Regions from separate parts of the Paraburkholderia sp. RL17-337-BIB-A genome, predicted to be linked through region 2. Evidence: riboswitches for the same ligand, from Rfam matches in the RefSeq annotation. Region 2 holds a riboswitch; each other region holds the start of a gene.
What was found. A riboswitch is a leader RNA that binds a small molecule or an ion and turns the genes downstream of it on or off. The one in region 2 is predicted to bind cobalamin.

Region 1: another riboswitch for cobalamin. It lies ahead of P0D84_RS35715 (CbtB domain-containing protein); the one in region 2 lies ahead of cobG (precorrin-3B synthase).
Region 3: another riboswitch for cobalamin. It lies ahead of cobA (uroporphyrinogen-III C-methyltransferase); the one in region 2 lies ahead of cobG (precorrin-3B synthase).

The regions. Positions count from the first base shown of each region.
Region 1 covers NZ_JARESY010000002.1:3,371,418-3,381,350, forward strand. The annotation lists gene P0D84_RS35695 (DUF6531 domain-containing protein) at 1-242, opposite strand, end outside; gene P0D84_RS35700 (VOC family protein) at 713-1,528, opposite strand; gene P0D84_RS35705 (ABC transporter substrate-binding protein) at 1,595-2,779, opposite strand; gene P0D84_RS35710 (CbtA family protein) at 3,096-3,842, opposite strand; gene P0D84_RS35715 (CbtB domain-containing protein) at 3,854-4,075, opposite strand; adenosylcobalamin (AdoCbl) riboswitch at 4,129-4,216, opposite strand; gene P0D84_RS35720 (histidine phosphatase family protein) at 4,314-4,889, shown strand; gene P0D84_RS35725 (hypothetical protein) at 5,003-5,443, opposite strand; gene P0D84_RS35730 (alpha/beta hydrolase) at 5,579-6,655, opposite strand; gene P0D84_RS35735 (ATPase domain-containing protein) at 6,885-8,402, shown strand; gene P0D84_RS35740 (ATP-binding protein) at 8,407-9,933, shown strand, end outside.
Region 2 covers NZ_JARESY010000002.1:1,748,954-1,758,886, reverse strand. The annotation lists gene P0D84_RS28720 (MDR family MFS transporter) at 1-1,222, shown strand, start outside; gene cobM (precorrin-4 C(11)-methyltransferase) at 1,268-1,996, opposite strand; gene P0D84_RS28710 (cobalt-precorrin-6A reductase) at 2,042-2,788, opposite strand; gene P0D84_RS28705 (cobalt-precorrin-5B (C(1))-methyltransferase) at 2,785-3,873, opposite strand; gene cbiE (precorrin-6y C5,15-methyltransferase (decarboxylating) subunit CbiE) at 3,873-5,096, opposite strand; cobalamin riboswitch at 5,181-5,359, shown strand; gene cobG (precorrin-3B synthase) at 5,443-6,951, shown strand; gene P0D84_RS28690 (precorrin-8X methylmutase) at 6,944-7,570, shown strand; gene P0D84_RS28685 (precorrin-2 C(20)-methyltransferase) at 7,571-8,302, shown strand; gene cobJ (precorrin-3B C(17)-methyltransferase) at 8,299-9,933, shown strand, end outside.
Region 3 covers NZ_JARESY010000002.1:2,292,039-2,301,971, forward strand. The annotation lists gene P0D84_RS30945 (magnesium chelatase ATPase subunit I) at 1-315, opposite strand, end outside; gene cobN (cobaltochelatase subunit CobN) at 312-4,112, opposite strand; gene cobW (cobalamin biosynthesis protein CobW) at 4,119-5,219, opposite strand; cobalamin riboswitch at 5,286-5,565, opposite strand; cobalamin riboswitch at 5,645-5,872, shown strand; gene cobA (uroporphyrinogen-III C-methyltransferase) at 6,097-6,936, shown strand; gene P0D84_RS30965 (cobalamin biosynthesis protein) at 6,933-7,472, shown strand; gene cobO (cob(I)yrinic acid a,c-diamide adenosyltransferase) at 7,481-8,083, shown strand; gene P0D84_RS30975 (cobyrinic acid a,c-diamide synthase CobB) at 8,168-9,466, shown strand; gene bluB (5,6-dimethylbenzimidazole synthase) at 9,450-9,933, shown strand, end outside.

The DNA.
Region 1 (9,933 bases), 1.6 Mb from region 2:
GCGTTGCACCACTGCTCAATCAGGGCGAGGTCGTTGACACAGGCGTAGTTGCCCATGCCGCCTGGCGTATTGCTAGTCACGTCAGACTTGCAGCTTTTTGAACCGGGCGTAGCGCCAGATTTTGAGTAAAGAGTGAAGCAATCGTCCGCGTTGGCGGCAAATGCGACCACGAGCAGCATGAAAGCTGCAAGCAGGCGTGCCGCCATGCCCGCTGATCCCTCAGTGAGTCTTTTTCTTTTCATAGTCATCCTTATTAGTTGTACTTGTTTGAAACTCAAGCACCCTATAAGGAAGGCTCCGTCGCGGGAATCCGACAAATCCTAAACTTACGACTTCCTTGGCCTCTCACACCGAGGCTCTCGATACGGTCAGAACAATCCCTGAGAAATCACGAAAGACCATGTAGTCGATCAACAAGTAGCGACGACGGCAACGAGAAAAATAGACGCAGAAAAGCCCTCGCGACTAATCCAGTCACGAAAAATTTCTGTGCAAAATCAGATGGAGGCTAAAAGGCCGCATCGGGCCGAGAAGAAAAGAGACTGTGAGTCCCCATGAAAACGAAGCTATGCGTCAGCGGCTAGCGTTTGAGCGAACACCAAGGAGTTATCCCCGGTTTTTGTTCGCAAGGCTGTGGATAACGTTCCGACAACAACCCTAAGTATTTGATCTGCCTACATTCCTGCACGCTGCGCGCGATAACACCGCCCCTTCACCCCGCAGCGATCTCAAACCATGCACCATGCGTCCGCTCACGATCGAGCACCCGCGACTCCGCGTGCCCATCAGCGCGCAGCGCAACCCCAAACACCCCTTCCCCGCGCGTGGCAAGTTGCCGACGCAACGCCGCGCCTTCGGTGGCGACACTCGCGGCATCGACACGCACAGGGCTCAACAACACAACCGACGTGTCGCCAACCGAAACCGTCGCCGACACCGCCCCGAGCCCCGGCAAAGCCACCACCCGCGTCTCCTGCTCGCTCACCCCGAGCAACGCCCTATACCGCTGCAAACTTACCTTCAGATCCTCCACCGCGACCGTCAAACTCGCCACCCCTCGCACGCCGTTCGCATGTTCACGCACCGCGCCCTCCGCGACACGCAGTTCACGCGGCGTGACATCCCCGCACAGGAACGGCAAATCACTGGTCCGCGGCCGGCCAGTCTGCCACTCCAGCCGCGCGCCATCGGGACGCACACGACCACCCGCCTGCGGGCCGTCGTATTGCAATCCGCGCCCGTGCGCCGCATCGATCACAGCACCCACACTCGACGGCAGCAACGCGTAGTCGACAAAGCCATCGCCATGACGCTGCCCCACGTCCCACCAGCGACGCTGCGGCGCCGGCTGCAAGAAAGCGATCAGCTCGATGTAACTGCCGTCGGCGAAACCGATCAGCGCGTTGTGCGTCACGCCGTCGGCGTGCGTGCCGCCTTGCTGCACGGTGAAACCGAGCGCGGTGAAATCTTCAATGGTCTCCGTCAGGTCGTGGACGCGAATAACGATGTGATCGAGTAACAGGCTCATGGCGCAAGTGTCACGGATGTCGTGGATGTCGTGATTGATCAGATAGTTCAAAGGACACCGTGACACCTACTTCTGCACAACCGTTGCCTTGCTCTCAAGCAACGCCCACTTGTCGTTCTTCACCACCACGTTGATGTTCTTCACACCGATCACACGACGCGTCACCGGATCGAAATTAGCCTTGCCGAACACGACGCTCGGAATATCGTGCAGCTTCGGCAGCGCATCGCGCACGGCTTTGCGGTCGGGGCCACCAGCACGCAGCGCATAGGCCGCGATGATGACGGCGTCGTACGCATAGGCATTGAATGCGTCCGGCTCGCGATGATATTTCGCCTCGAAGCGTTTGACGAAGCTCTGTACCTCAGGCCCGGATTCGCCAGGGAAGAAACTAGTGTTGGTTGCCACGCCGTTCACGGCCGGACCGCCGAGTTCGAGGAATTTCGGCGAATACACCGAACTGGCTGCGGCGATCGGCAGGTTGATGCCGCTCGTGCGCGCCTGGCGGGCGATCTGCGCGCCATCCGAGTAGTACGAGATCAGCACGATGCCGTCGGGGTTGGCAGCGCTCACGCGCACCAGCGTCGCGCGGAAATCTTTCTCGGCCGGCTGATAGCCTTCGGCCGCAACGACTTGCGCGCCGCGTTCGTTGGCGGCTTTGACGAAGACGTCTTTGCTGGTGCGTCCCCAGTCGGTGTTCAGATAGAGCACGGCGACACGCTTGAGGCCGAGCGTCTTCACGGCGAGGTCGGCGAGCAGCGGCTGGGCGTCGGCCTGGCTGACGGACGGACTCCAGATATAGTCGCCGCCTTTGGTGAAGTCAGGATGCGAGTTGGTAAAGCCGAGTTGCACGAGGCCGGCATGCTGATAAATCGGCGAGGCGGCCATTGAAGCGGGACTTGAGAAGTCGCCGAGTTCGATCAGGATGTGCGGATCGTTGACGAATTTTTGCGCGATCGTGATGGATTGGCGTGGGTCGCTCTGGCTGTCCTCGAAGACATAGTTCAGCGGGCGGCCGTTGATGCCATTGTGGCTGTTGATTTCATCCAGCGCGAGATCGAAGCCGGCCTTCCACTGAGCGCCGTACTGAGCGTTCTGGCCGGTAAGCGGGCCGCTGACGCCGATCAGGATCGGCTCGCCCGAAGGTGGCGCGGCGATTGCCGTTGACGTCGTGATTGCCGATGCGGCCAGCAGCAGAACTGCCGCGATATGAATGGCCCACGATGGGCGCAGGCTTGACGTGTTCGACATGGCTCCAGCCTCGATATGCATGAGATTGGAGTGAGTGTCGGATGTGTCCCGGCTTCGGGCAACCAAGCGATTCACATATCGTTATGCGGCCGGGGAACTTGTCCACAGAAAATGTTCGCAAGCCTGTGGATAACATTCTGGCAAGCGCGCCAAGTACTTGATGTATTGGGCTTCTCTCGTACTGCACGTCGGCGTGACCGCTGGCGCGGTCGCGCCTTTGCATCGGGCGTAATCGGACTTCACCGCGGCGTTCGCGGCCGCTCTTCATCAAAAAGTAAGCGCCTTCGTCGCGGCCTTCACGGCCGCGCCTCTCACATCAAAGGTAAGCGGACTTCGCCGCGCTGCGGTTCGCGGGCGCCAGCAGCTTGCTCCGCTCGACTATTGCGCCGAACAGCAACCCAATGGTCGTCCACATAACCACCTGCATCCCGATTGCCGCGACGCGAAACTTCCACAACAGCACCGCCGGGAAAGCCGCGGGCACTTCGTTGATCACCGGCATCGACAACTGCACGGCAGCAATGATCACGACAAACACCGCAGCAGCCACAATCGAGCCATTCCACGCGCCCAACGTCAGCGCCATCCGACGCCGCACCTTCAGCGAAAACACCATCGCGGCCACCGAGATCGCAATCATCAGAAAGAACAAGCCCGTCCGCATCCCGATCGTCTCGGGGTCACCCACCGAAGGGGGATTCGCCGGGTATTTAATGTTCGGGACGATGACCAGTGTGATAAACGCGCCAAGCGCCAGCCACGCAGACAACGCGCGGGCACTCAACGCACCAACGCGGCCATACGCAAACGCGAACACCAATGAGAACAGCCCGCCGAAGGCGGCGCCGTACGTCACCACGCCGGTCAACAATCCGAGCCCCGCTTGTGTACCGCGGCTCACCAGCTCGGGTTCGGGCGCTTCGCCTTTGGCGGCGTCGGCCTTTTCCTCGAAGGAAATCGCCTGATCCACCTGCGGCTCGCCCACCACTCTGGCGAAGCCGAACGTGAGCAATCCCGCGGCGATGCCCGCAAGCATGCCGCGTACCAACAATTTACCAACCATGTTCGACTCCGTTAGTGACAGGGAAAGCCGAGCAGATGGCGGCCGTCGTGCACGAATTCATGCACATACATGCCAGGCACGAGCGACGTGGCGCCTTCTTCGGCCCCAACGAAATAGATCGCGAGCAACAGCAGCAAGCCGCCGAACACGACCCAAGGCAGCAACTCACGCAGCGGAATCGGCGTGGGTTGAGCGACGGGCTGGGTCGCGGAATCGAAAACAGCGTTGGACATAATGGACATCTCCTGGGGGTAACGCGCCCCGATAGTCGATTGAAGAGGAATGGTGCGAAGCTCAGGTCTGGCTTTCGGCTTGTGAATGCCGATTACAGTGGCGCGACCGCGCCGGGCTCTCACCGGCTTCCGTGCTTCGCAGTGCCGCTATTCTACGCGCTAAACTTGACGTCCCGGCTACGCAGAGCATGCGCCTCATGCGTCTTACTTTAGTCTGGGCTCCACGGAAATCAACTGAATGGATACAAGGCTGTTACTGATCAGCCACGCAGCGACCGCGGCGATGCGCGCGGGCCGCTTCCCCGCCGACGATCCGCTCGACGCACGCGGCCTCGCCGAAGCAGGCGCCGCGCGTGGGCGCCTGTCGATTCCGGAGGATGCGGCGGCTTTCGTCAGCCCTTCGGTTTGCGCGCGCGAAACGGCCTCGGCCTTGGGTCTCGGCGCGGCGGTCCACGAGGGACTAGCGGATATCGACTACGGTCTATGGCATGGCCGCCGCCTCGCCGATCTCGCCATCGAAGCGCCGCAAGATCTCACCGCATGGACACACGATCCCGACGCCGTCGCGCACGGCGGCGAGTCCTTCAGTCGGCTCGTGAAACGGATAGGACAGTGGCTCGATGCGTTGGACGAAGAAGCGCGCGATACGCAAAATGTCGTAGCCGTCACGCACGCACCGGTGATCCGAGCCGCCATCGTTCGTGCACTCGGGGCGTCGCCGCAGGTGTTTTCGCGCATCGAGATCGCGCCGCTTTCGATGGTCGAGTTGCGACGCACGCGACGCGGTTGGACATGGTGGCCGGCGTCGCAATAACAGTCGCCGAAGTCTCCCCTTTGCCGGGGAAAGTACGATGACAATAGATAAATGGGCCAGATGGGTATGGCGCGCCGCGCACGCACAACCCATTCGAACCCGCATGGGCTGACTTATTTCCCCGATACAACCAACCTCAGCTTGTTCGAATCAGCCCGCGTCAACGCAATATCAGTCCGCTTGGCCCGCGTCCCGAGATAAAAATGCTGACGTCCCGGCGAATTCTGGTCATGCGTCGCGTCCGGCAAACACGACGCGATGTCCGCCGCGACAGCCTGCAATGCATCCGCACTGGAACCGGCGTCATGGTGCGGCGTCCACGTACATTGGTAATTGCCACCGCTCGCTGAACATTGCGCGTCGTCGCCATAGGGTTGCGCGACGCCCTTGCCATCGTCCGGCGTCAGCGAGGCCAAACCGTCCGGGGCCGCCGCGACGATTCGTTTGAGCGATGCGCACGGGCTAGGCGCATCGTCGGCATTCGCGCTGCACGGCAGCAACGCGCTCAGCGATACAGCGGCAATCGCGGCGGCGAGCATTCTGGTCTTGTTCATGTCGGCGCAGTCCTTCGAAAGGTGGCTCACAGATGGCATTAGCGCGACAGCACGCTTCGTGCCCACGCATACCGACAACTAACGCCTTCGTCGGCGAAGTCCATTGCCCTGCATAGCCCGTTTTTGCGCCGCGCATCATTGCTCGCATCCTTTGGTGTCGAACATCGCCGACAGGGCGCAGACCGACGTCAGCATGCGCGCACCGTTGTGGCCCACGCCCGGCACGATATGAAAGCTCTGCTTCAGGCCTTCCGGATGACGCGACTGGATATAGCGGTGATACGCTTCGGCACGCGCCACACGCTGCGGACCCTGCGCTTCGGCGGCACAGGTTTTGTCGAGCGCGCTTTGCTGCGGATCGTCGTCCGCGCCGCCGACCAGGTAGTCGATCCGGCGCGACGCATAAGTCGCTTCGAGTTGCGCGGGCGTACGGTCGTCGAGATAAGACGGCCGATTATCCATGCCGTATTTCCATTGATTGAAGTCGGCGCACTGCGCGGCATCGAACGGCGCCGCCAGCCCTTGCGCATTCGGCCGTTGCGCGTCGAAATACGCATACGTCGACGGACTCGCCACCACATAGCGCACGTCGATGCCTTCAGCGGTCAGCACGGCGACGTTACGCGCCGCCACCGCGTAACGTTGCACCACCTGCCCGCCGCCCGAATGCCCGGCGAACACGACATGCCGCAGATTTGGAAACAGCTTGCGATCCGCGAGGCGCGTCACGATCGCGTCCAGCACCTCGTACGAGCTGATGGCCAGCGGCGCCTGCGCTGCTTCGCCGCCCAACCACGCGTTGCCGGTCCAGCGCAGCAGATCGGCCGGTTCGTCATGCACGCGCAAGTCGAGCGTGGCGAGAAATTGCGGCGCGATCAGGAGCGTGCTGTCCGCGTCCGCGTGGGCGGCCTCGCGTGCATTCTGCGCGGTGCGAAAGTACACGTCCGCGTTGCGCAGTTTGCCGTGAATCACGATCACCGCACGTGTCACCTGCGGCTGTGCGACGTTCCAATCCTTCGACAGATACAGCGGAAACTCAGCTTGCCCTTGCGGCGTGACGATCGTGAACCGCGTATCCGAGACCGTCGCCACCGGCTTCAGATGCGGCCCGTAGGCGTGCACCGCGAAGGCCGGTTGCGTGAGCAAGGCCAGCATTGCAGCCCCCGCTATTGCGCACCCCACCGCCCGACGCCGGGAAAGATTAAATGTCATTCAGCTTGCTCCTGATCACCGTGCACTGCCTTGAACGCAGCGCATCGTCAAATCCGTCGTTGAAAGCCCAAAACTCAGAACCGGTGGCGAATGCCGAGCGTCACGCCGGTCTGGCGGAAACCGGTAAAGCCGCTTTGGCACAGCCAGACCGGCGCGCGTAGGCATACAAATTGCGTTCGATCCGGACCGGCTCGGAAGACAACACCCTCATCGACGCAGACGCTACGCCATGCCCAACATACCTGCTGCCGCTTCGCCGGCCCGCCTCTCCTCCGGAATCGAAGGTATCGACGACATTCTCGGAGGCGGCTTCACCCCCCACCGCATGTACCTTGTCGAAGGCGCGCCCGGCACAGGTAAAACTACCCTTGCGTTGCAATTCTTACTCAAGGGCGTGGCAGAAGGCCAAGTGGGCTTGTACATCACGCTGTCCGAGACACGCGCCGAGTTGATCTCGGTCGCGGACAGCCACGGCTGGGACCTCAGCCGGTTCACGATTCTTGAACTGCTGTCCGACGAAGGCCTCGATCCGCGCTACGAGCAAACGGTGTTGCACCCGGCCGAAGTCGAGCTCGGCGAGACCGTGCGCAACGTCATCGAGCAAGTCGACGAACTCAAGCCCGCGCGCATCGTGCTCGACAGTCTCTCCGAGTTACGTCTGTTGTCGCAAAACCCGTTGCGTTATCGCCGGCAGATTCTCGCGCTCAAGCGCTATTTCGCCACCCGCGAATGCACGGTGCTGCTACTCGACGACAATTCGTCGGACCCCGGCGATGTCCAGTTGCACAGCATCGCGCATGGCGTGATCGCCCTCGACAATCTCGTGCACGACTACGGCGGCAACCGGCGGCGCATGCGCGTCGCCAAGATGCGCGGCATCAAGTTCCGCGAGGGCTATCACGACTTCACGCTCGACACCGGCGGCATCCACGTTTATCCCCGGCTGGTAGCGGCCGAGCATCACGCGGCGTTCAAGACCGACGTGCTCAGCACCGGCACGGATGGCCTCGACGCGCTGCTCGGCGGCGGCCTGATTCCCGGCACCAACGCGCTGATGATCGGCCCATCGGGTGTCGGCAAAACCACCACGGTGGTGTCGTGCCTGATCGCGGCGCTCGAACGTGGCGAGCGCTGCGTCTACTACGTGTTCGACGAAACCCTCACCACGCTGATGATCCGCTGCGCGACGCTCGGCATGTACCTCGCGCCGCACGTCGAAAGCGGCTTGCTGACGCTGCGCCAGATCGATCCGGCAGAAATCTCGCCCGGCGAATTCGCGAGCGACGTGCGCGACTCGGTCGAAAAGAAAGGCGTGAAGTACGTCGCCATCGACAGTCTGAACGCCTATCTCCAGGCCATGCCCGGTGAGCGCTATCTGCTGCTGCAGATGCATGAATTGCTCGGCTATCTGAACCAGCAAGGCGTCGTCACGATGCTGGTGCTCGGTCAGCACGGCATCATCGGCGAAGTGCAGAACGATCTCGACATCAGCTATTTGAGCGACGTGGTCGTGCTGTTCCGCTATTTCGAACATCATGGCGAAGTACTGACGGCCGTGACCGCCGTGAAGAGCCGTGCCAACGCGCACGAACGCTCGATCCGCCAGTTCCGGCTCGGCCGCGGCGGCGTGGAAGTCGGCGAGGCATTGCGCGACTTCGAAGGCGTGCTCTCCGGCCTGCCTGCCTATCGCGGCAGCACCGCCCTGCTAGGCGCGCAGGATCGTCTCATCGACACGTCCCGGCAGTAACGATATGGAGCAACGCGTCCTTATCCTGGCGCCGTTTGGCCGCGACGCCGATGTGATTGCCGAAGTCCTGCAGAAGGACGCCCGTACCTCCGTTGCATGCCGTGACGCCAATGTCCTCGCCGAAGCGCTGGGCATCGGCGCGGGCAGCGCGCTGATCGCCGAGGAAGCCCTCGCGGACGGCCATGCATCGCGTCTGTTCGACTGGCTCGAACAACAGCCGGCGTGGTCCGACTTCCCCTTCATTCTGCTCGCCGCCAATCGCGTCGGACGCCGTTCGGCTCGCAGCCTCGAAGTGCTCGAGCGGCTCGGCAACGTAGTGGTCCTCGAGCGCCCGCTGAACTCGGAAACGCTGCGGCGCGCGGTAGGCTCGGCGCTGCGGGCGCGCTCGCGGCAGTACGAGTCGCGCCGCCATCTGGCCGAGCTGATCGAGGCGCAAGAGGCGCTAGTGCAACTCAACGATTCGCTGGAGAGCCGCATCGCCGAGCGCACGCACGAGCTCGCGTCCGCCAACAACCGGCTGATGATGGAGATTCACGAGCGCGCCAAAGTGCAGGCCGTGCTGGTGCAATCGCAGAAGATGGAAGCACTCGGGCAGCTCACCGGCGGCATCGCGCACGACTTCAACAACCTGCTGAACGTCATCATGGTCAACTCGGAGTTGATCGCGCGGGTGGGCAGCGACGATCGCATTCGCGCCATGGCTGCCACCGTCAAACGTGCAACCGAGCGAGGCGCGAAACTGACGGGGCAGTTGTTGACCTTCTCGCGCAACAGCAATCTCGATCTGAAAGCGGTGGACGTGGTGACCTTGCTGCAAGGCATGCGCGACATCATCACCGTGTCGCTCGGCTCGAGCATCCGTTACACCACCGAATTCGATTGCGAGGAAATGTGGACCCATGCCGACGCCAATCAGCTCGAACTGGCCATCCTCAATCTGACGATCAATGCGCGCGACGCGATGCCCAATGGCGGTCAGCTCGCCATTCACGTGAAAGAGCGCACAGCCCCCGATCAAACGCTCGAGGAGGGCCGGTATATCGTGCTCGAAGTCGCCGACACCGGCTCGGGGATCGCCCCCGACGTGGTCTCGCGCGTGTTCGATCCATTCTTCACGACCAAGCCGATCGGCAAAGGCACGGGCCTTGGCTTGAGCCAGGTCTACGGCATCGCGCGGCAAGCCGGCGGCACCGCACGTCTCTTTAGCGAAGAGCGTGTGGGCACCACGGTGGAGATCTGGCTGCCGTTGCGCGAGCGCGTGACCTCGCAGACCGAAGCGGTATCCGACGTCGAGGAGAATGCGGTCGGCGTGAAGCGCGTGCTGGTCGTCGAAGACGACGGCGAAGTGCGAGCAATGCTGGTCGAGTGTTTGCGCATGCTCGGCTACACCGTGACCGAAGCCGCTGACGGACAGGCCGGGCTGAATCGATTGCAAGACGACAACCCCGACCTGCTGGTGGTCGACTTCGCGATGCCCGGCATGAACGGCATCGACGTGATCGCCGCGGCGCGCAAGATGCGCGAGGACCTG
Region 2 (9,933 bases):
GGCCGGCTTCGCCTGGTCGATGCCCGCCATGATCGTGTTCCGCCTGATTCAAGGGGTCGGCGCGGGTGCGATCCAGCCGGTCACGCTGACCATCGTCGCCGATCTCTATCCGGCGCGCGAACGCGGCAAGGTGCAAGGCTATCTTGCCAGCGTGTGGGCCATTTCGGCAGTGATCGGACCGATGGTGGGCGGCTTCATCATTCACAACCTCTCGTGGGCGTGGATCTTCTGGATGAACGTGCCGATCGGTCTTGCGTCCGCGGCGGGCTTCATTGCGTTCCTGCGCGAATCGGAGCGGCACGCGCGTCCGTCGATCGACTACGCGGGCGCGGCGCTGTTCATGGCGGCGATCGCCGCATTGATGATGGCGCTGACTTACGCTGGCGACGAAGACATCGCCAAGGCATCGCTCGCGGGTGGCGCGTTCATACTGTGCCTGCTGGCGTTTGTGTTTCAGGAGCGCCGCGCGGCCGAGCCGATGATCTCGTTCGCACTGTGGAGCCGCCGGCCGATTGCCGCGTGCAATGCCTCGACCGTGCTGTCCGGCATGATCCTGATGGGCTCCACTACCTTCCTGCCGATGTATGTTCAGGGCGTGCTGCACCGCTCGCCCGTGGTCGCCGGTCTTGCACTCACGATGATGATGGTGGGCTGGCCGACGGGCGCGACGCTCGCGGCGAAAACATTTCACCGCATCGGCTTGCGGCGCATCCTGATCGGCGGCAGCGCCTTCGTGCCGCTCGGCGCGGTGCTGCTGCTGTTCCTGCAGCCCGGCGGCTCGCCGCTCGTCGCGGCGTTCGGTTCGCTCATCATGGGCTTCGGCATGGGCACGTCGAGCGTCAGTTCGCTGATGCTGATCCAGGAGATCGTCAAGATGGACGAGCGCGGCAGCGCCACCGCATCGAATCTGTTTTCGCGCAATCTCGGCAGCACGCTGGGCGCAACGGTGTTCGGCGCGGTGCTCAACTTCGGGCTCGGTCACTCGAAGGGTGTCGCCGTGGTCACCTCGGACCAGTTGAAAGCCCTGCTGCAGAATCAGGTAACGAGTCTCGCCGATAGCGACATGATCCGCATGGTGTTGCACCAGTCGCTGCACCTGACCTTCATCGCGATCTTTGTGATTGCGATTTTTCTGGTCGCGCTGCTGCGGCTCGTGCCGGCGATCAGCATTGGGGCGGAGAAGCAGATGCCGCTTGAAGCGCTCGCGCCGCTTGAGGATTGAGCTTCGAGTTTCGCTACGGGCCGCTCGCGGCCCAGCCGAATCGACTCAACCGCCTTTCGCATACAGCGTCGACTCCGCGAATCCTTCGGCGGCGAGCACCTGTCCCACCAGAATCAGCGCGGTCCGCTCGATGTTGGTCGACCGCACCTTGCCGACGATATCGTCGAGCGTGCCCGTGATCTTTTCCTCATCCGGCCAGCTCGCGCGATAGATCACCGCGATCGGACACTCACCGCCGTAATGCGGCCGCAATTCATCGACGATGCGCGCGAGATGGCGCACGCCGAGGTGAATGGCCATCGTCGCGCGATGTCTCGCGAGGTCGGCGAGCTGTTCGCCTGCGGGCATGGTCGTTTTGCTTGCGAAGCGCGTGAGGATCAGCGTCTGCGAAATATCGGGCAACGTGAGCTCGCAACCGAGCGCCGCCGCGCATGCCGCGGTCGCCGTCACGCCGGGCACGATCTCGTAGGGAATGCGGAGTTCGCGAAGTCGGCGGATCTGTTCGCCGATCGCGCCATACAACGACGGGTCGCCGGAATGCACGCGCGCCACGTCCTGGCCTTTGTCGTGTGCCGCTTTGAGTAACGCGACGATCTGATCGAGGTCGAGCTCGGCGGTATTCACGACCTGCTCCGCGCCATGCCCTTCCAACACAGCGGCCGGCACCAGCGAGCCGGCGTACAGGATCACCGGGCAGCCACGCACGAGGCGTTGGCCTTTCACTGTGATCAGTTCCGGGTCGCCGGGACCCGCGCCGATAAAAAACACCGTCATTCAATACTCCAGATTCGTTCGGCCGGCATGTCATTCATGCGCCATTTAACCTAAGCCTTGCACTTGCACTTGCACTTGCACTTGCAATGCTTCCAGCAAGTCGGCCACGTTTGCAAACTCGCGATCGACTGCGGGCAATTCAGGCCGCCGCCGCATGACGATCGGCAAACCGCGTTCGCGCGCGACCTCGAGTTTCGCTTCTGTGGCGTTCCCGCCGCTGTTTTTGCTGACGACGACATCGAACGCTTCGGCGCTGAACAGCGCTCGCTCGCCTTCGAGCGTGAATGGGCCGCGTGTCGCCAGAATCCGCGCACGGGGATGGGTCTCGTGTGCTTCAAGGCAGCGTATCGTCCAGAACTGCTGCGGCGGGATTTCGTCGAGATGCGCGAGCGGTTCGCGGCCGAGCGTGAACAGCGGCCGTTTGAACGGAGCGAGCGCGCCCGTGAGTTCGGCCCAAGCGTCGACCATGCGCCAGTCGTCACCCGCTTGCGGCAGCCATCCCGCGCGACGCAGTGCCCAGCATGGCACGCGCGCGGCGCCGCTCGCGTGCGCCGCATTGGCGCTAATCCGCGCGGCGTATGGATGCGTTGCGTCGATCACGAGGCCGATGCGTTCGTCTTCGAGATAGCGCGCCATGCCTTCGCCGCCGCCGAAGCCGCCCACGCGCACGCCACATGAGAGATCGTCCGGCACGTTGCCGAGGCCCGCGAGACTGTACACGTGTTCGGAGCCGAGCTGTCTTGCGATACGCAACGCGTCGCCGGTGCCACCGAGCAGCAGGATCCGCATCACTGCGCGACTCCGATCAGATTGCCCTGGCGGTCGATCGCGAACATTTCGACCGCGACCTGCGGCGGCACGATATCGCGCGCGACAGCAAGCGCATGCCGGCAGACGATATCGCCGAGCAGCACGTGTTGCGCGTGCGCCAACGCGACGGCCTGCTGGCTCGTGTTGGCGGCGAGGATCGCCGCCTGCAATGCAGCGTCAGCGCCCTGCCCGGCGGCCCATGCTGCGAGCCGCTCCAGATCGATGCTCGAATTGCGGCTATGCAGATCGAGGTGCCCGGCTGCCAGCTTGCTGAGTTTGCCGAACCCGCCGCACACGCTCAAGCGCTCGACCGGCGCGCGCTTCATATGCTTGAGCACCGCGCCGACGAAGTCGCCCATTTCGATGAGCGCAATATCCGGCAGACCATAATGCGCGCGCATCGCGTCTTCGCTCGCGTTGCCGGTGCAGGCCGCGAGATGCATGTAACCGTTGGCACGCGCGACGTCGATGCCCTGATGAATGGACGCGATATAGGCCGAGCACGAGAACGGCCGCACGATCCCGGTGGTGCCCAGAATCGACAGACCGCCGAGGATGCCGAGGCGCGGGTTCATCGTCTTCAGGGCGAGTGCCTCGCCGCCTTCGACGCCGATCGTCACTTCGAAACCGCCTTCGTATCCATGGTCGGCCGCGAGCGCGATCAGATGCTCGGTCATCATCTTGCGCGGTACGGGATTGATCGCCGGTTCGCCGACCGGCAGCGTGAGGCCGGCGCGCGTGACCGTGCCGACGCCCGGCCCCGCGCGGAATATCACGCCCGGCTCGGCACGCAGGCGCACGCGGGCGAATACGATCGCGCCGTGGGTCACGTCGGGGTCATCGCCGGCGTCTTTCACTGTGCCGGCTTCCGCGCCGTCCGCAGTGAGGCGGCAAAACACCAGCCGCATCGGCACATGCTGGCCCTTCGGCAACACGATCTCCGCGACCTCGCTGACGATACCCGCGAGCAACAGGCGCGCGGCCGCGAGCGACGTCGCGGTGGCGCAACTGCCGGTGGTGTAGCCGCTACGCAGCGGCGCGGGTGATTCGGGCGTTTCTTCGCGCATTACGGTTGGGGCCGGGAGTCGGCCGGCTTCATGACATCCAGCAACGTGATCGGCAGCGCCTGGCGCCATGTATCGAAGCCGCCGAGCGGCTGTGCGTCGGCAAGCGCGATGCGGGTCAGCGTGCCGCCATGCTGTTCCCGCCACGCCACGAGCGCCGCCTCGCCCTGCAAAGTGACCGCATTCGCCACCAGCCGCCCGCCGTCACGCAGACGCGCCCAGCACGTCTCGAGCACACCCGGCGCCGTCACACCGCCGCCGATGAACACGGCATCCGGCACCGCCAATCCTTCCAGCGCATCCGGCGCGCGGCCGGCCACCAGTTGCAAGCCCGGCACGCCCAACGCATCGCGATTGTGTTCGATAAACCGCTGCCGCTCCGCATGCCCTTCGATTGCGATCGCGCGGCAAGTCCGGTGCGCGCGCATCCATTCGATGCCGATCGAGCCGCTGCCCGCGCCCACATCCCACAGCAATTCGCCCGGCGTCGGCGCGAGACGCGCCAGCGTGATCGCGCGCACGTCGCGTTTGGTCAATTGACCATCATGGCGAAAGGCGTCATCGGGCAAGCCGGAGGTCAACGGCAAACGCGGCGCGCCTGCCGTGGCCCGGCATTCGAGTGCGATCAGGTTCAGCGCCGCTGCTTCGCCCGCGGACCACTGATCCGCGCGGCCATCGATACACCGTTCCAGCGCACCGCCCAGATGTTCCAGCACGGTCATCCGCGTCGCGCCGAAGCCGCGCGCATTCAGCAGTTCGGCCAGCGCCGCGGGCGTGCGCCCGTCGGCACTCAGCACGAAGACACGCGCGCCGTCGTGCAGATGAGCATTCAGGGTCGGCAACGGTCTTCCCACCAGCGAAACCGTGACGACATCCTGCAACGGCCAACCCAGCCGCGCGGCCGCCAGCGACAGCGACGACGGTGCGGGCAGCACCCGCAACTCGCCCGCCGGCAACTGCCGCGCCAGGGTCGCGCCGACGCCGAATAGCATCGGGTCACCACTCGCCAGCACACACACGGAGCCGCTATGCTCGGCCAGCAAAGGCGCCAGATCGAACGGCCGCGGCCATGCCGCACGGCGCGCGGCGAGACGCGCGGGCAGCATCGCCAGATGCCGTTCGCCGCCGTAGACCACCGACGCCTCCAGCAAAGCACGCCGCGCGGCCCGCCCCAAGCCGGCGAAGCCGTCATCGCCTATGCCCACCACGGTCAGCCACGCCGGCATGCATCCATCCTTGTTCTGTATCTTCAAATAGTGCGCTGTGCCACGCCGATCAAAGCGTCCAGCCTCGTTGTGCTGTTCGAAAAAAGGCATAATACAGCCGCCGGTGCCCTTCGGGGCCGAAGAGGGAACACAGAGCCACTGTGGCTGCCCCCGCAACTGTATGCAGCGAGTCCGCCTGCGCTCCGCGCCACTGGTTCGACCGGGAAGGCAGCGGCGGACCACGACCTGCCAGCCAGGAGACCTGCCGGCCAGACTGTTCGTGCCAGCCACCATCGGGCGGGGTGTACCGATGCCGCAGCAATGCCCACCTGGGCGGCGCTCGGGCCATCGCGCGACGCTAAACCCGGTGTCCGTCTTGAAGCAAGTTTCGCCCTCCACTGTTTTGCCCGACGCGGCCTTCGCGCTGCGGCCCTCGGCGTGCCCGGGGCTGCTGCGCATCGTCGCTGCCCGCGATGGCGGGATTTGCCGGATCAAATTGCCCGGCGGCGAGCTGAGCGCGGCGCAGGCGGCGGTGATCGCAGACGTTAGCGAGCACCATGCGGCTGGTGTGGTCGAACTGACCAATCGCGCCAATCTGCAGGTGCGTGGCGTGCGCGGCGGGCATGAGGCGGCGCTGATCGCGGCGCTGGTCGATGCGGGGCTCGGGCCGATGCCGATACCGTTGCCGACGTCGGGCGCAGCGGATGCGGCTCTCGGATTGACAGTGGGCGAAGCGGCCGCTTCGACGGCAAGGTCGGCGGACTTGCGGCATGCATCTTCCAGTCTGCAACTAGCCTCCGCCGCCGACGACGTGCGCAACGTCATGATCAGCCCTGCAGCCGGGCGTGATCCGTTCGCGCTGTTCGACACGAGACCGCTTTGCGCCGAGCTTCTCGCGCTGCTGCAAAGCGATGCGCGTTTCGCGGCGCTGTCGCCGAAATTTGCGTTGTTGCTCGACGGGGGTGAGCGCCTTGCGAGGCTCGATCATCCGCATGATGTCTGGCTGGCGGCAACGCAAGCTGGAGACGGTGTGCGATTTGTGTTTGGTTTGGCGGGTTGTCCGCCTGTGATGGCGAACGCGAATACCGGCGCCCTCGCCGCCGTGCTGCCATCGCAAGTCGCCGCCCTTGTCCGCGCACTGCTGCATACGTTCCTCGATCTGGCCGCCGCCGATGCCACGCGCATGCGTCATGTGCTTACCGCACATTCCATCGACGCAATATTGCGGCACGCTCAAACGTACGTCGATTTCCCGCTGTCACGCGACACGTCGCTTGCAAACTGGCAACGCGGCACGCCTGCCGATGCCTCGCTGCGATTCGGCGCGCACGCACAGCGCGTAGTGGGAATGCTGCATGTAGGCGGCCACCCCCCGCTCGGACGCCTCGACGCAGCGACCCTGCGCGGCCTCGCCGCGCTCTCGCAACAGCAAGGCAACGGCACGCTACACATGACGCCCTGGCAAAGCGTGTTGCTGCCCGATATCGCCGCCCATGCCGCGCCCGCCGTGCTCGCTGAAATGAACACGCTAGGCCTTGCCTGCGATCTCACGCAGCCTCTTGCGCGCTTGATCGCCTGCGCCGGTTCCACTGGCTGCGTAAAAGGCCTCGCCGATACCAAAGCCGACGCGCTGCTTCTAGCGGATCGCTTGCCCAACGGCGTCGACGTACATCTCAGCGGCTGTCCGCGCTCGTGCGCCGCCGCCCACTGCGCGCCATACACGCTGCTGGCCGCCGCGCCCGGAATCTACGACCTTTATCGACGCGACGGCCAGCCAGGTTTCGGTTCGTGCGTCGCGCGCCAACTCACGATCGAACAGGCCGCCGACCTGCTCGGCCCATTGGCACACCCGACCCGGAGCCCTTTAGATGCTTGATTACATTCGCGACGGTCAGGAGATCTATCGCCAATCCTTCGCGACGATACGTGCGGAGGCCGATCTCTCGCGCATCCCCGCCGACCTCGAGAAACTCGCGGTGCGCGTGATCCACGCTTGCGGCATGGTCGACGTTATTGAAGACCTGCGGTTTTCTGAAGGCGCAGGCGCGGCGGGCCGCACGGCACTCGCACAAGGTGCGCCGATTCTGTGCGATGCCGGCATGGTGGCGCAAGGCATCACGCGCGCACGACTGCCCGCGAACAACGAGGTGATCTGCACACTCACGCATCAGAACGTGCCCGCGCTCGCGCGCGAACTCGGCAATACCCGCTCGGCCGCCGCGCTCGAATTGTGGCAGCCGCATCTGGCCGGCAGCGTGGTCGTGATCGGCAACGCACCAACCGCGCTCTTTCATTTGCTCGACATGCTCGATGCCGGCGCGCCGAAGCCTGCGTTGATCCTTGGCTTTCCGGTCGGCTTTGTGGGCGCGGCCGAATCGAAAGCGCTGCTTGCCGAAGACAGCCGCGGCGTGCCCTACGTCGTGGTTCACGGTCGACGCGGCGGCAGCGCGATGGCGGCCGCCGCTGTGAATGCACTGGCGACGGAGGTCGAGTAAATGACCGTGCAAGGACGTTTATTCGGACTGGGCGTCGGCCCTGGCGACCCCGAACTCATCACGCTGAAAGCGCTGCGTTTGCTGAAAGCGGCACCCGTGGTCGCGTATTTCGTTGCGAAGGGTAAGAAGGGCAACGCGTTCAGCATCATCGAAGCGCATTTGCATGACGCCCAGCAGCATTTGCCGCTCGTTTATCCTGTCACGACCGAAGCGCTCGAGCCGCCGCTTTCGTATGAAGCGATCATCGCCGACTTCTACGACACCGCTGCGCAGATCGTCGCGGGTCACCTGGATGCGGGCCGCGACGTCGCGGTGATTTGCGAAGGCGATCCGTTTTTCTACGGCTCGTATATGTATTTGCACGACCGGCTCGCGCCCCGCTTCGAGGCCGAAGTCGTGCCCGGCGTGTGCTCGATGCTCGGTGGCGCGGCGGTACTCGGTGCGCCGCTGGTGTATCGCAATCAGAGTTTGTCGGTGCTCTCCGGCGTATTGCCCGAAGACGAATTGCGCCGGCGTCTTGCCGATGCCGACGCTGCCGTCATCATGAAACTCGGCCGCAATTTCGATAAAGTGAGGCGCGTGCTCGGTGAACTGGGACTCGCGCATCGTGCGCTTTACGTTGAGCGCGCAACGATGGGCAATCAACGCATCGTGCCGCTTGCCGAGGTCGATCCGATGGCTTCGCCGTATTTTTCGCTGCTCGTCGTGCCGGGGGAAAAATGGCAAGGATGATGCCACCTGCGATCGTGATTCTCGGTGCGGGCGCGCTGGCGACTGCGCGACGTATTCAGGCGCTGTATGCAGGTTGCGAGGTGCATGCGTTGCGGGGGCGAGTCGAGGCCGACATCGCGTATACGGAGCTTGGCGCGCATTTGCGTGAACTGTATGCGCGCGGCACGCCGATCGTCGCGCTGTGCGCCGCCGGGATTGTGATTCGGTGCGTTGGGCCGTTGCTGTCGAACAAGGGCGTTGAGCCGCCCGTTCTAGCGGTTGCCGAAGATGGCAGCGCGGTCGTGCCGTTGCTCGGCGGCCTTGCAGGCGTCAACTTGATGGCGCGTGAGATTGCGGCCGCATTGGGCGTGTCGCCTGCGATTACGACGAGCGGAGAACTGCGCTTCGGCACGTGTGTGCTCAATCCGCCTGAAGGCTATGCACTCGCCGATATCGCGCAAGGTAAGCGCTTCGTGTCGGATTTGCTCGCCGGAGAAAGCACGCGGATTGAAGGCGAAGCGCCGTGGCTCGACGATGCGCAACTGCCCCGTTCTGATTCGGCACGTCTCGCGATTCGCGTGACGCCGCGCGCCTCGCGTGGACGTGATGATGAGTTGGTGATTCATCCGCGAAGTGTGGTGGCGGCGGTGACGGTGCGCGGGGCTAGTGCTGATGCTTGGGCTGGGGCTAATGCAAGGGCCGCGGGCGGGACGATCTTGGCTACTGCCGCCGACGCAACCAATTCCAGTCCTGAAGCGCAATCGCACTCAGGCGAACAGATAGCAGCTCGCGTGCGCCAGGCATTGGACGCACACGGTCTCGCCGCGCTTTCTCTCGCCGCATTACTGGCATCTGCTGAGCAAATGGCAAACCCAGCGTTCGCTGACGCGGCGGCGAGCCTGAACGTGCCGCTGCGTTTTACTCAAATACGCCCGGAGGATGGCGAGCCGCCGGGCAACCTGCTGCATGCCGCGCTGCGGATCCCCTACGAAACGCTGCACAACGGCACAGATACAGGCGTTGCGCTGGCATTAGCGCCTTTGGCCATCGACGCGGATACGATCGGCCGACCACGCGGCCGCTTGACGGTGATCGGCCTCGGTCCCGGCAGCGCCGATCTGATGGTGCCCGCCGCTCGAACAGCGCTGAACGAAGCCACCGATATCCTCGGCTACGAAACCTACGTGAAAATGGCCGGCCCGTTTCGCGCGGATCAGCGCGTAGACGGCACGGATAATCGTGAGGAGATGCAGCGCGCGCGTCACGCGTTCGAACTCGCTAGCACAGGACGATCCGTGGTGATGGTGTCATCGGGCGATCCTGGCGTGTTTGCGATGGCGGCTGCGGTGCTCGAGGCGCTCGAAGAAGGAAGTTCGACGCACGCTGACTGGCGCGCGGTGCAACTCGCCATCGTGCCGGGGGTATCCGCGGCCATGGCGACCGCAGCCCAAGCCGGTGCACCGTTGGGCCATGACTTCTGCATGCTGTCGTTATCCGACAATCTGAAACCGTGGACCATCATCGAGAAGCGTCTCAGGCATGCGGCCGAAGCAGACCTGGTGATGGCTTTCTACAACCCGATCTCTCGCGCACGGCCGTGGCAACTGGACAAGGCACTGGACATTGTGCGGGAATACCGCGCCGCAGCGACG
Region 3 (9,933 bases), 540 kb from region 2:
CAGCACGCCGCGATGCGCTTTCGCGAGCAAGCCCGGTGAAAACTGCACGGAGCCATCACGCAACACGGTTTCGATATCGAGCGTGCCGATCAAGCGGTCTTCGCTGGCGCCGAGCGGCAAATTCACCCATTGCCCTTCCGGCAACAATTCAGCGAGCGCGCGCGCCGCGGTCGATTTCGCCGTGCCGCGCGGCCCACTGACCAGAACGCCACCCAGACCCGGATCGATCGCGGCCAGCAATAGCGCCTGCTGCAGAGGCGTTTGGCCGATCAGCGCGGCAAAGGGAAAAACGGGCCGTTGAGTCGCAGCGTTCATGTTTGCATTCCTTCGATCTGCTGTTCACTCGCGAGCAGATGCTGCTCGACTTGCGCGCGATAGTCGCCGGGCGCTTGCCACAAGCCGCGCTGCATCGCCTCGAGCAGACGCTCGCAGATCGAATGCATGGCGTGCGGATTGTGTCGCTGTAAGAACTCGCGCGTATCGGCGTCGTTCAGATAAGCATCGGTGACGAGCGCGTACTGATGATCGGCGATCACGCGTGTGGTCGCGTCGTAGCCATACAGATAGTCGACCGTCGCGGCGATTTCAGCGGCGCCTTTATAGCCGTGACGCTTCACCCCATCGATCCATTTCGGATTGACCACGCGCGACCGGATCACACGCGCGATTTCTTCATGCAACGTGCGCACGCGCGGTGCCGCCGGATTACTGTGGTCCGCGTGATAGACCTGCGGCTGATTGCCCGCCAGATGCCGCACCGCCGCGACCATACCACCCTGAAACTGATAGTAATCGTTCGAATCGAGCAGGTCGTGCTCGCGGTTGTCCTGGTTCTGCAGTACCACATCCATCGCGGCGAGACGCGTGCCGAAGGCGTGGCGCGCCTCTTCGCCGGCGCTTTTCTGCGTGTAGGCGTAACCACCCCACGCCTGATAGGCATTCGCGAGATCGGCGTCGGTGTCCCATTGCTGCGAGTCGATCATGTCCTGCAGACCCGCGCCATAAGCGCCGGGCCGCGCGCTGAACACGCGCCAGCCGGCGCGCTTGCGCGCTTCGGTGGCGTCCATGCCGCGTGCTATCAGCGCGTCGCGTTCGCGCAGCACGCGCGCGCGGATCGGGTTCAGGTCCTCAGGCTCGTCGAGTTCGGCCACGGCCTGCACGGCGGCATCGAACAAATGCATCACGTTGGCGAAGGCATCGCGGAAAAAGCCGGACACGCGCAAGGTGACGTCGATGCGTGGCCGGTCGAATGCCTCGATCGGCATGATCTCGAAGTCGGTCACGCGGTGACTGCCCGGCGCCCACTTCGGCCGCACACCGAGTAGAGCGAGTGCCTGGGCGATGTCGTCGCCGCCAGTGCGCATGGTCGCCGTGCCCCATACCGAGAGGCCAATCGCACGCGGGTAGTCGCCTTTTTCCTGCAAGTGCCGTTCGATCAACTGCTGCGCGGATTTCAACCCGAGCGACCACGCCGCTTGAGTCGGAACCGCGCGCGTATCGACCGAATAGAAGTTGCGGCCGGTGGGCAGCACGTCGGGACGTCCACGCGACGGCGAACCGCTCGGCCCCGGGGGCACGAAACGCCCTTCGAGACCGCGCTTCAGATGCAGCATTTCCTGCGGACCGCAGGCGTCGAGCCGCGGCAGCACGTCGTTGCGCAGGCGTTCGATCACGCGTTCGGCCTGCGGCAAGGCCCCGCTCGCGGGCATCGCATCGGACGTTTCATCACCACACACACCGCGCAACATCTCGGCCGCCAACAGTTCCAGACGCTCGCGTGCATCGCCACAGTGCCGCCAGGGCGCATCGCTCACACGCTGCAATACCGCCGGACGAGGACCGTCCCAAACAGCGGCCCAATCCACCGACAGCGGATCGAACAGATGATCCATCTGCAGATCGCGCGCCAATGCATCGATCAAACCGGCCTTGGCGCCGTGACCATCGCCAACCGGAAAACGGCCCAGCGCAAGCAACGTATCGCGTCGCTGCACACCCTCAGGCGATTGCCCGAACGTGTGCAAACCATCGCGAATCTGCGCTTCCTTCAATTCACACAGCCAGGCATCGACGCGCGTCAGCAGCACGTCCTCATCGTCCTGACCGGTCGGTTCCGCGAGACTCAGTTCTTCATGCAGCTTATGCTCGACGATGGTCGCGAGAATCGTGCGCCTCAGCAGCTTCGAACGGCGCGGATCGACCATCAGCGCTTCATAGTATTCGTCGACCTGGCGTTCGAGGTCCTGCAATGGCCCATAGCTTTCGGCGCGCGTGAGCGGCGGCATCAGATGATCGATGATGACGGCCTGCGTTCGACGCTTCGCCTGACTGCCTTCACCCGGATCGTTGACGATGAACGGATACAGATGCGGCATCGGCCCGAGGATCAGATCGGGCCAGCAGGCATCGCTCAGCGCGACGCTCTTGCCCGGCAGCCATTCCAGATTGCCGTGCTTGCCGACATGCACGACCGCGTCAATACAGAACTGATGACGCAGCCAGAAGTAGAAAGCCAGATACGCATGCGGCGGCACGAGTTCGGCATCGTGATAGCTCGCGTAATCGCCCTGCTGCCGTGAACGCGACGGCTGAATCCCGACGAACGCATGCCCACAGCGCCAGCCCGCAATCATGAAACGGCCGTGCCGCAACGTCGGATCCTGTTCGGGGGAACCCCAGCGTGCGTTCAGCGCATCGCGCGCTTCACCGGGCAATGCGTTGAAGTACACGAGATAGTCGTCGAGCGCGAAGCTTTGCAACGCGGGCCGCAAGTCACGCACGACCGGATCGTTGGTCACGCCTTCGGTCAGCTTCTTCAACAGCGCGTCGCCGTCGGCGGGCAACTCTGCGAGACGATATCCCTCATCGCGCAACATCGACAGAATGCCGACGACCGAGGCCGGCGTATCGAGCCCCACACCATTGCCGATGCGCCCTTCGCTCATCGGATAGTTGGCGAGAATCAGCGCGAGCTTCTTGTCCGCGTTGTCGAGCGTGCGCAGACGGCACCAGCGGCGGCTCAGTTCGGCCAGAAAGCCGACGCGCTCGAGGTCCGGTCGATAGCGGACTACATCGACCTGGGTGCGCGGACAACGATAGGCGAGGCCCTTGAAGCTGATTGCCCGCGTGATGATGCGGCCGTCCACTTCCGGCAGCGCGATATGCATGGCGATATCGCGCGAATTGAGGCCCTGATTGTCCTTGACCCAATCTTCGCGATTGCCGCCGCTCAGGATCACCTGCATCACCGGCGCGTCGCCGGCGAGCGCAAGCGGCTCGGGGTCGTCGATGGCCGAGGCGGCGAATGCGGTCGTATTCAACACCAGCGAGACATCATGTTGCGCGCACAACTGCTGCACGACGTCGCGGCTCATCGCATCTTTCAGCGAGGTAATCGCGATCGGCAGCGGATTTAAGCCTTGTGCTTCAAGCGCCTCGATCAGCGCGTCGAACACTGCTGTATTGGCCGCTTGCAGATGCGCCTTGTAGAACAGAATCGCGGCAACCGGCGCATCCTCACGCCAGCGCGCCTGCCAGGCGGAAATCGTCGGCGTATCGCGTTCGGGATGGTAGAGCGTCGCGGCAGGCAACGCGCGCGGCGGCGCAGGTTCGCGCCCCCAACCAAACGAGCGGTATGCGATAAAACGCAGGAACGCCTCGGCATTCTGCGGGCCGCCTTCACGCAGATAGCGCCATAGCTGATGACACAGTTCGGCGTCGGCGGTGCTGCGCGCGAGCAGGTTCGGATCCTCCTGCAGATCGCCCGAAAACATCGCGAGCGTCTGCTGCTTGCGTTCGGCGAGCGCGACCACCTGTTCGATGCCGTACGGCCAATACGCCTCGCCGCCGAGATGATCGACCACCACGACACGCGCATGCTGCAACACGTCTTCGACATAGAAATCGACTGAAGCCGGCTGGCGCAAATAGGTGACGTTCGCGAGCCTTATGCTCGGAAAGCCCTCGCCCAGACGAGGCACCACGCTCGCGAGCAGCGACAGCGTGGTATCGGCGGAACTGAGCACCACGATATCGGCGGGCTGCTGATCGATACGGATCACGCCTTGCGTATCGTCGACAAAACCGCCCGGCGTGGTGCGCAGCAGATGCATGGCCGGTTACGCCTGTTGCGGCTGGGTGCTCGCCACGACGCCCAATGCGGCGTCGAACGCCTGTTGCAGCGCGGCCTGGTCGAGGTCTTCACCGATCAGCACGAAGCGGCTTTGCTGGCCCTCGCCCGCTTCTCCGGCTTGCCAGCGGCGGTCGAAGTAACTATCGAAACGACGGCCCACGCCCTGGATCACCAGACGCATTGCCGCACCCGGCAATGCCGCAAATCCTTTCACGCGGTAAATCGTGTTGGTTTCGACGAGTCCGTGCAACGCCGCGATCACGGCCTCGCGCGACGAAACATTCGCGTGGACGACCACCGAATCGAATTCGTCATGGTGATGATCGGCGTCGTCAGCCGAACCATGGTGATCGTGGCGCAGGTGAATCGTTTCCTCCGAGGCCGCTTCGAGGCCCAGCAACGTATGCAGATCGAGCTGGCCCATCTGTGCGCGCACGATCTTCACTTGCGGCGGAATTTCGTCACGGATGAGGGCTTCAACAGAAGCTTGATGCGATTCGTCGAGCAGATCGGTTTTGTTCAGAATCACCAGATCGGCCGCCGACAATTGATCTTCGAACAATTCGTGCAACGGCGATTCGTGATCGAGATTCGGATCGGCCTTGCGTTGCGCATCCACCGCGACCGGATTGTCGGCGAACTGGCCGCGCGCCGCGGCCGGGCCGTCAACCACGGTGACGACCGCGTCGACAGTAAAGCTATTCTTGATCTGCGGCCAGTTGAACGCCTGCACCAGCGGCTTCGGCAACGCGAGACCGGAGGTTTCGATCAGCACGTGATCGATCTGCTCGCGGCGCTCCACCAGCTTTTCCATCACCGGAAAAAACTCTTCCTGCACGGTGCAGCACAGACAGCCATTCGCGAGTTCATACAGTTGCCCTTCGGTCTCGACGCCGTTGTCATCGCAACCGATCCCGCAACCCTTGAGGATTTCCCCGTCGATGCCGAGTTCGCCGAACTCGTTGACGATCACCGCGATGCGCTTGCCGCCCGCATGCTGAAGAATGTGCCGCAGCAGCGTGGTCTTGCCGCTGCCGAGAAAGCCCGTGACGATCGTGACGGGGATCTTGCGCATCTGAGTTTGCATCGTGAGGTTATCCGTAGGAGCTGCGCGGCACGCCGGCGCGGAACGCGCCACCGCATCCCCGCAGTGGACGTTCTTCGTATTCTGGCCGGTATCCGGGCTGACGAAAGCGCCGCTTCCCCTTCCCGGGCGAGTGGTTTCTCGCCCAGTGGTCATATGCCGACGCGGCCTTGCGCGTGGACATCGAAGCCGGCTCCGCGGCGCCAGGCAATCAACCTGGAACCGCTTTTCGCTTACCGTTGCGGGGGCAGCACAGGTTGACCCGATCCGTTGCAGGTGGGCACCCTGTTTCCCGTTTAACTGCATGCGCACGAGCGCGCATGCGAGCACCAAAGTGCGTGCGAGTTTAGGCGCGCGGCTCCGTGCCGTCAAGGAAACGCGGGCGCCGGCAGGGCCTTTCCGCAGTGCCGGCGCGGCCTGCCGTGTGCTATCGTATGCGCGCGTTTGGTGCCCGCACATGCGTTCGCATGTGCAGTTAAACGGGAAACAGGCCGCGCTCGCCGCGCTCAACCTGTGCTGTCCCCGCAACGGTAAGCGACCTGCGGTGCATTTGCATCGCGCATGCGTTTTTGATGCCACTGTCTGACGAATCCTGACGGGAAGGCAAAACGCATGAGGCCGTCAGCCCGGATACCGGCCAGACGCGGAGGCAGTGAATGTCACGCTGCCGGCCGCCGGAATCCGCGAGGGACGGAATTGAAGGCGCTGAAGCACGACATGGCGCGGCCGTTGACGTTTTCCTGTGGGAAACGCGGCGAGTGGCGTTTTTTGTCGCGCGTAATCCGTAGCACCGCATGACCTCAATTTCCGCCGCCTCCGGCCTCATCAAGCCTCAACCGCTCCCGCTTGTCACGACATGGCGTGCGCCATGCACGCGGCGATGAGCCGCGCCTGGCTGATCGGCGCCGGCCCCGGCGACGTCGAACTGATGACGCTCAAGGCGACCCGCGCTCTCGCGCAAGCCGATGTGATACTGGTCGACGATCTGGTGAATCCCGACGTGCTGCAATTCGCGCGCGCGAACGCGCTGGTCGTGTATGTCGGCAAACGTGGCGGGCATCCGTCGACGCCGCAGGCCGGCATCGTCGCGCAGATGCTCGAGCACCTGCAGGCCGGGCGCAGCGTCGCGCGTTTGAAGGGTGGCGATCCGTTCGTGTTCGGCCGTGGCGGCGAGGAACAGCAGGCGTTGCACGCGGCGGGTATTGAAGTGGACGTGATCAACGGCATCACCGCCGGGATTGCAGCGCCCGCGGCGATCGGGATTCCGGTCACGCATCGCGATCACGCGCAAGGCGTGGTGTTCGTCACCGGACACGGCGCCGGCAGCGGCGAGCCGGACTGGGCCGCGCTCGTCGCCACCCGGATGACGCTGGTGATTTACATGGGCATGCGGCGGCTGAACGATATCGTCGGCGCGTTGCTCGCGGCCGGCATGAGTGCCGATACGGCGTGTGCGGCGATCGAATCGGCCACGCGTCCCGAGCAACGGCACGTGCTCGCACGGCTCGGCGAGTTCGCGGATGCGGTGTCGCACGCCGGGCTGGGGTCGCCGGCGATCGTGGTGATGGGTGGCGTGGCGTCGTTGGCTTTGGCGCGGGATGCTGTGAATGCGGGTGCGGTGAAAGCGGATGCGGTGAAAGCGATGGGTGCGACAAACACGGCGAACTCTGCCGGAGCGACGGACGCTTCGGACGCTTCGGACGCTTCGGACGCGCAATGAAAACACTAACCGTCGGCATCGGTTGTCGCTTGCATAGCTCGGCCGAGCAGATCGAAGCGGCTGTGCGTGCCACACTCGGCTCGCATGCCTTCGATGAAATCAGCACGATTGCCTCGGTCGACACCAAAGCCCACGAAGCCGGTTTACTTGAATTCTGCGCACGTCATGCGTTGCCGCTGAAATTGTTCAGCCGCGAGCAGATTGCGGCGATATCCGTGGACAATCCATCGACGGCCGCACGCGAGCATCTCGGCGTAGACGGCGTCTGCGAGCCGTGCGCCTTGCTCGCCGCGCTGGGGGACCTTCATGTGACCAGCAGCACGCCGCATGCCGCCCATGCATCGGTTGCGTCAGCTGCCTTAGATGCCGCAGTTGCCCCAAATGCGTCACTTGCCCCACTTACCTCCATCGCGCCCGCCCCTCTCACTGCACGCCTGCTCGCGCGCAAAACCGTCCACAACGGCATCACCGTGGCGATAGCATCGACCACCGCGCGCCCCGCGCGCGAACAAACAAACACCGACCCTCACCAATAGGACCTGCCATGAAGACCGACCCCGAATCGCATCAACGCATGACCGAGCGCCGGCGCGAAGGCCACGAGAAAAAGCAGGCCAGCGCCACCGTCGAAAAAGGTCTGCTGATCGTCAACACCGGCACCGGCAAAGGCAAGACCACGGCAGCGTTCGGCATGGCCGTGCGTGTGCTTGGACACGGCATGCGTCTCGGCGTCGTGCAATTCATCAAAGGCGCGCTGCATACCTCGGAGCGCGACTTCCTCGGTGCGATCGCCAATTGCGACTTCGTCACGATGGGCGACGGCTACACCTGGAACACGCAGAATCGCGACGCCGACATCGCCACCGCGCGCAAAGGCTGGAACGAAGCGCGCCGCATGATCGAAAGCGGCGACTATCAGATGGTGATTCTCGACGAACTGAACACGGTGTTGAAGTACGAATACCTGCCGCTCGACGAAGTGCTGTCGGTACTGAATGCGCGGGCGCAGATGCTGCACGTGGTGGTAACCGGCCGCCACGCGCCGGACGCGCTGATCGAAGCCGCCGACCTCGTCACCGAAATGCGCATCGTCAAACACCCATATCGCGAGCAAGGCGTGAAAGCGCAACGCGGCGTGGAGTTCTGAACAATGTCCACGTCCCCCAAGCGTACGTCCTACGGGAAGTCCCCCAAGGGAACATCCTTCGGGGCGGCCGCCAAGGACACTTCCATCGGGACGTGCCCCGCCCTGTTCATTAGCGCGCCGGCGTCGGGCCAAGGCAAGACCACGATCACCGCGGGTCTCGCGCGCTATCACCGGCGGCTCGGGCGACGCGTGCGCGTCTTCAAGACCGGCCCCGACTTTCTCGACCCGATGATTCTGGCGCGTGCCAGCGGCGCGCCGGTCCTGTCGCTCGATCTGTGGATGGTGGGCGAGTCGGCCTGCCGAAACCTGCTCGCGCAGGCGGCGGCCGAAGCGGACCTGATCCTGATCGAAGGCGTGATGGGTCTGTTCGACGGCACGCCGAGCAGCGCCGACCTGGCAACCACGTTCGGCGTGCCGGTCCTCGCGGTGATTTCGGCGAAAGCGATGGCGCAGACCTTCGGCGCGGTCGCCTTCGGCCTCGCGCAATTCAGGCCGCAAGTGCCGTTTTACGGCGTGCTAGCCAATCGCGTCGGCTCGCCAAGGCACGCGCAAATGCTCGAAGAAGCGTTGCCGCCCGACCTGCGCTGGTGCGGCCACATCACCGGCACCGACGAAATCGGCTTGCCCGATCGCCATCTAGGCTTGCATCAGGCCGAGGAGATCGCAGATCTGGACACCCGCCTCGATCGCGCCGCCGATGCGCTCGCGCAAACCGCGCTGGCTGAATTGCCGCCGCCGGTCGAATTCGGCGCACCTGTGCCCGAAGCGCTGCCGCGTCTTCTGGCCGGCAAACGCATCGCCATTGCGCGCGATGCCGCGTTCTCGTTCATCTATCCGGCCAACGTCACGCTGTTAGAGGCGCTCGGCGCGCACATCGACTATTTCTCACCGCTCGCCGATGAAGCCCTGCCGCAGCACGCCGACGCACTGTATCTCCCAGGCGGCTACCCCGAACTGCATGCGGCATCGCTGGCAACCAGCACGCGCAGTGCCGCAACAATCCGTGCGCACGCCGCAGCAGGCAAACCGCTCGTTGCCGAATGCGGCGGCATGCTCTACCTGCTCGACCAACTCACCGACACGCACGGCACCACGACGCCGATGCTCGGCTTGCTGCCCGGCCATGCGACGATGCAACCGCGCTTTACCTCGCTCGGCATGCAACAGATCGACGGTCTGCACGGTCCAGTGACCGGCCACACCTTCCACTATTCAAAGCTGACGACGCCGCTCACGCCGCTGCGTTCAGCCACCCGGCCGCATAGCGATGCCCCCGGCGAGGCCGTCTTCCGCGCTGGCTCGATCGTGGCAACCTATATGCATGCTTATTGGCCCTCCAACCCGGCCTTCACGGCCGCCCTGTTCCATGGCGAAGCCTTTTAACGATTCCGAACGCGAAGCCGTCTACCGCGCGATTTACGAACGGCGCGACATGCGTCATTTCGTGCGCGAGCCGGTCGACCCTGCCGTGTTGCAACGCCTGCTCGACGCCGCGCATCACGCGCCGAGCGTCGGCTTCATGCAGCCGTGGCGCATCGCGCGCATCACCGACCCGGCGCTGCGCACGGCCTTGCACGCGAGCGTCGAAGGCGAACGCCGCGCCACCGCCGATGCACTCGGCAAGCGCCGCGAAGAGTTCATGAAGCTGAAAGTAGAAGGCATGCTGGAATGCGGCGAACTGCTGGTGATGGCGCTGATGGACGGCCGCGAGCGGCACATCTTCGGACGCCGCACCTTGCCGGAGATGGACCTGGCTTCGGTGGCATGCGCGATCCAGAACATGTGGCTGGCCGCGCGCGCGGAGGGTTTGGGCATGGGCTGGGTGTCGCTATTCGACGTCGAGACGGTTC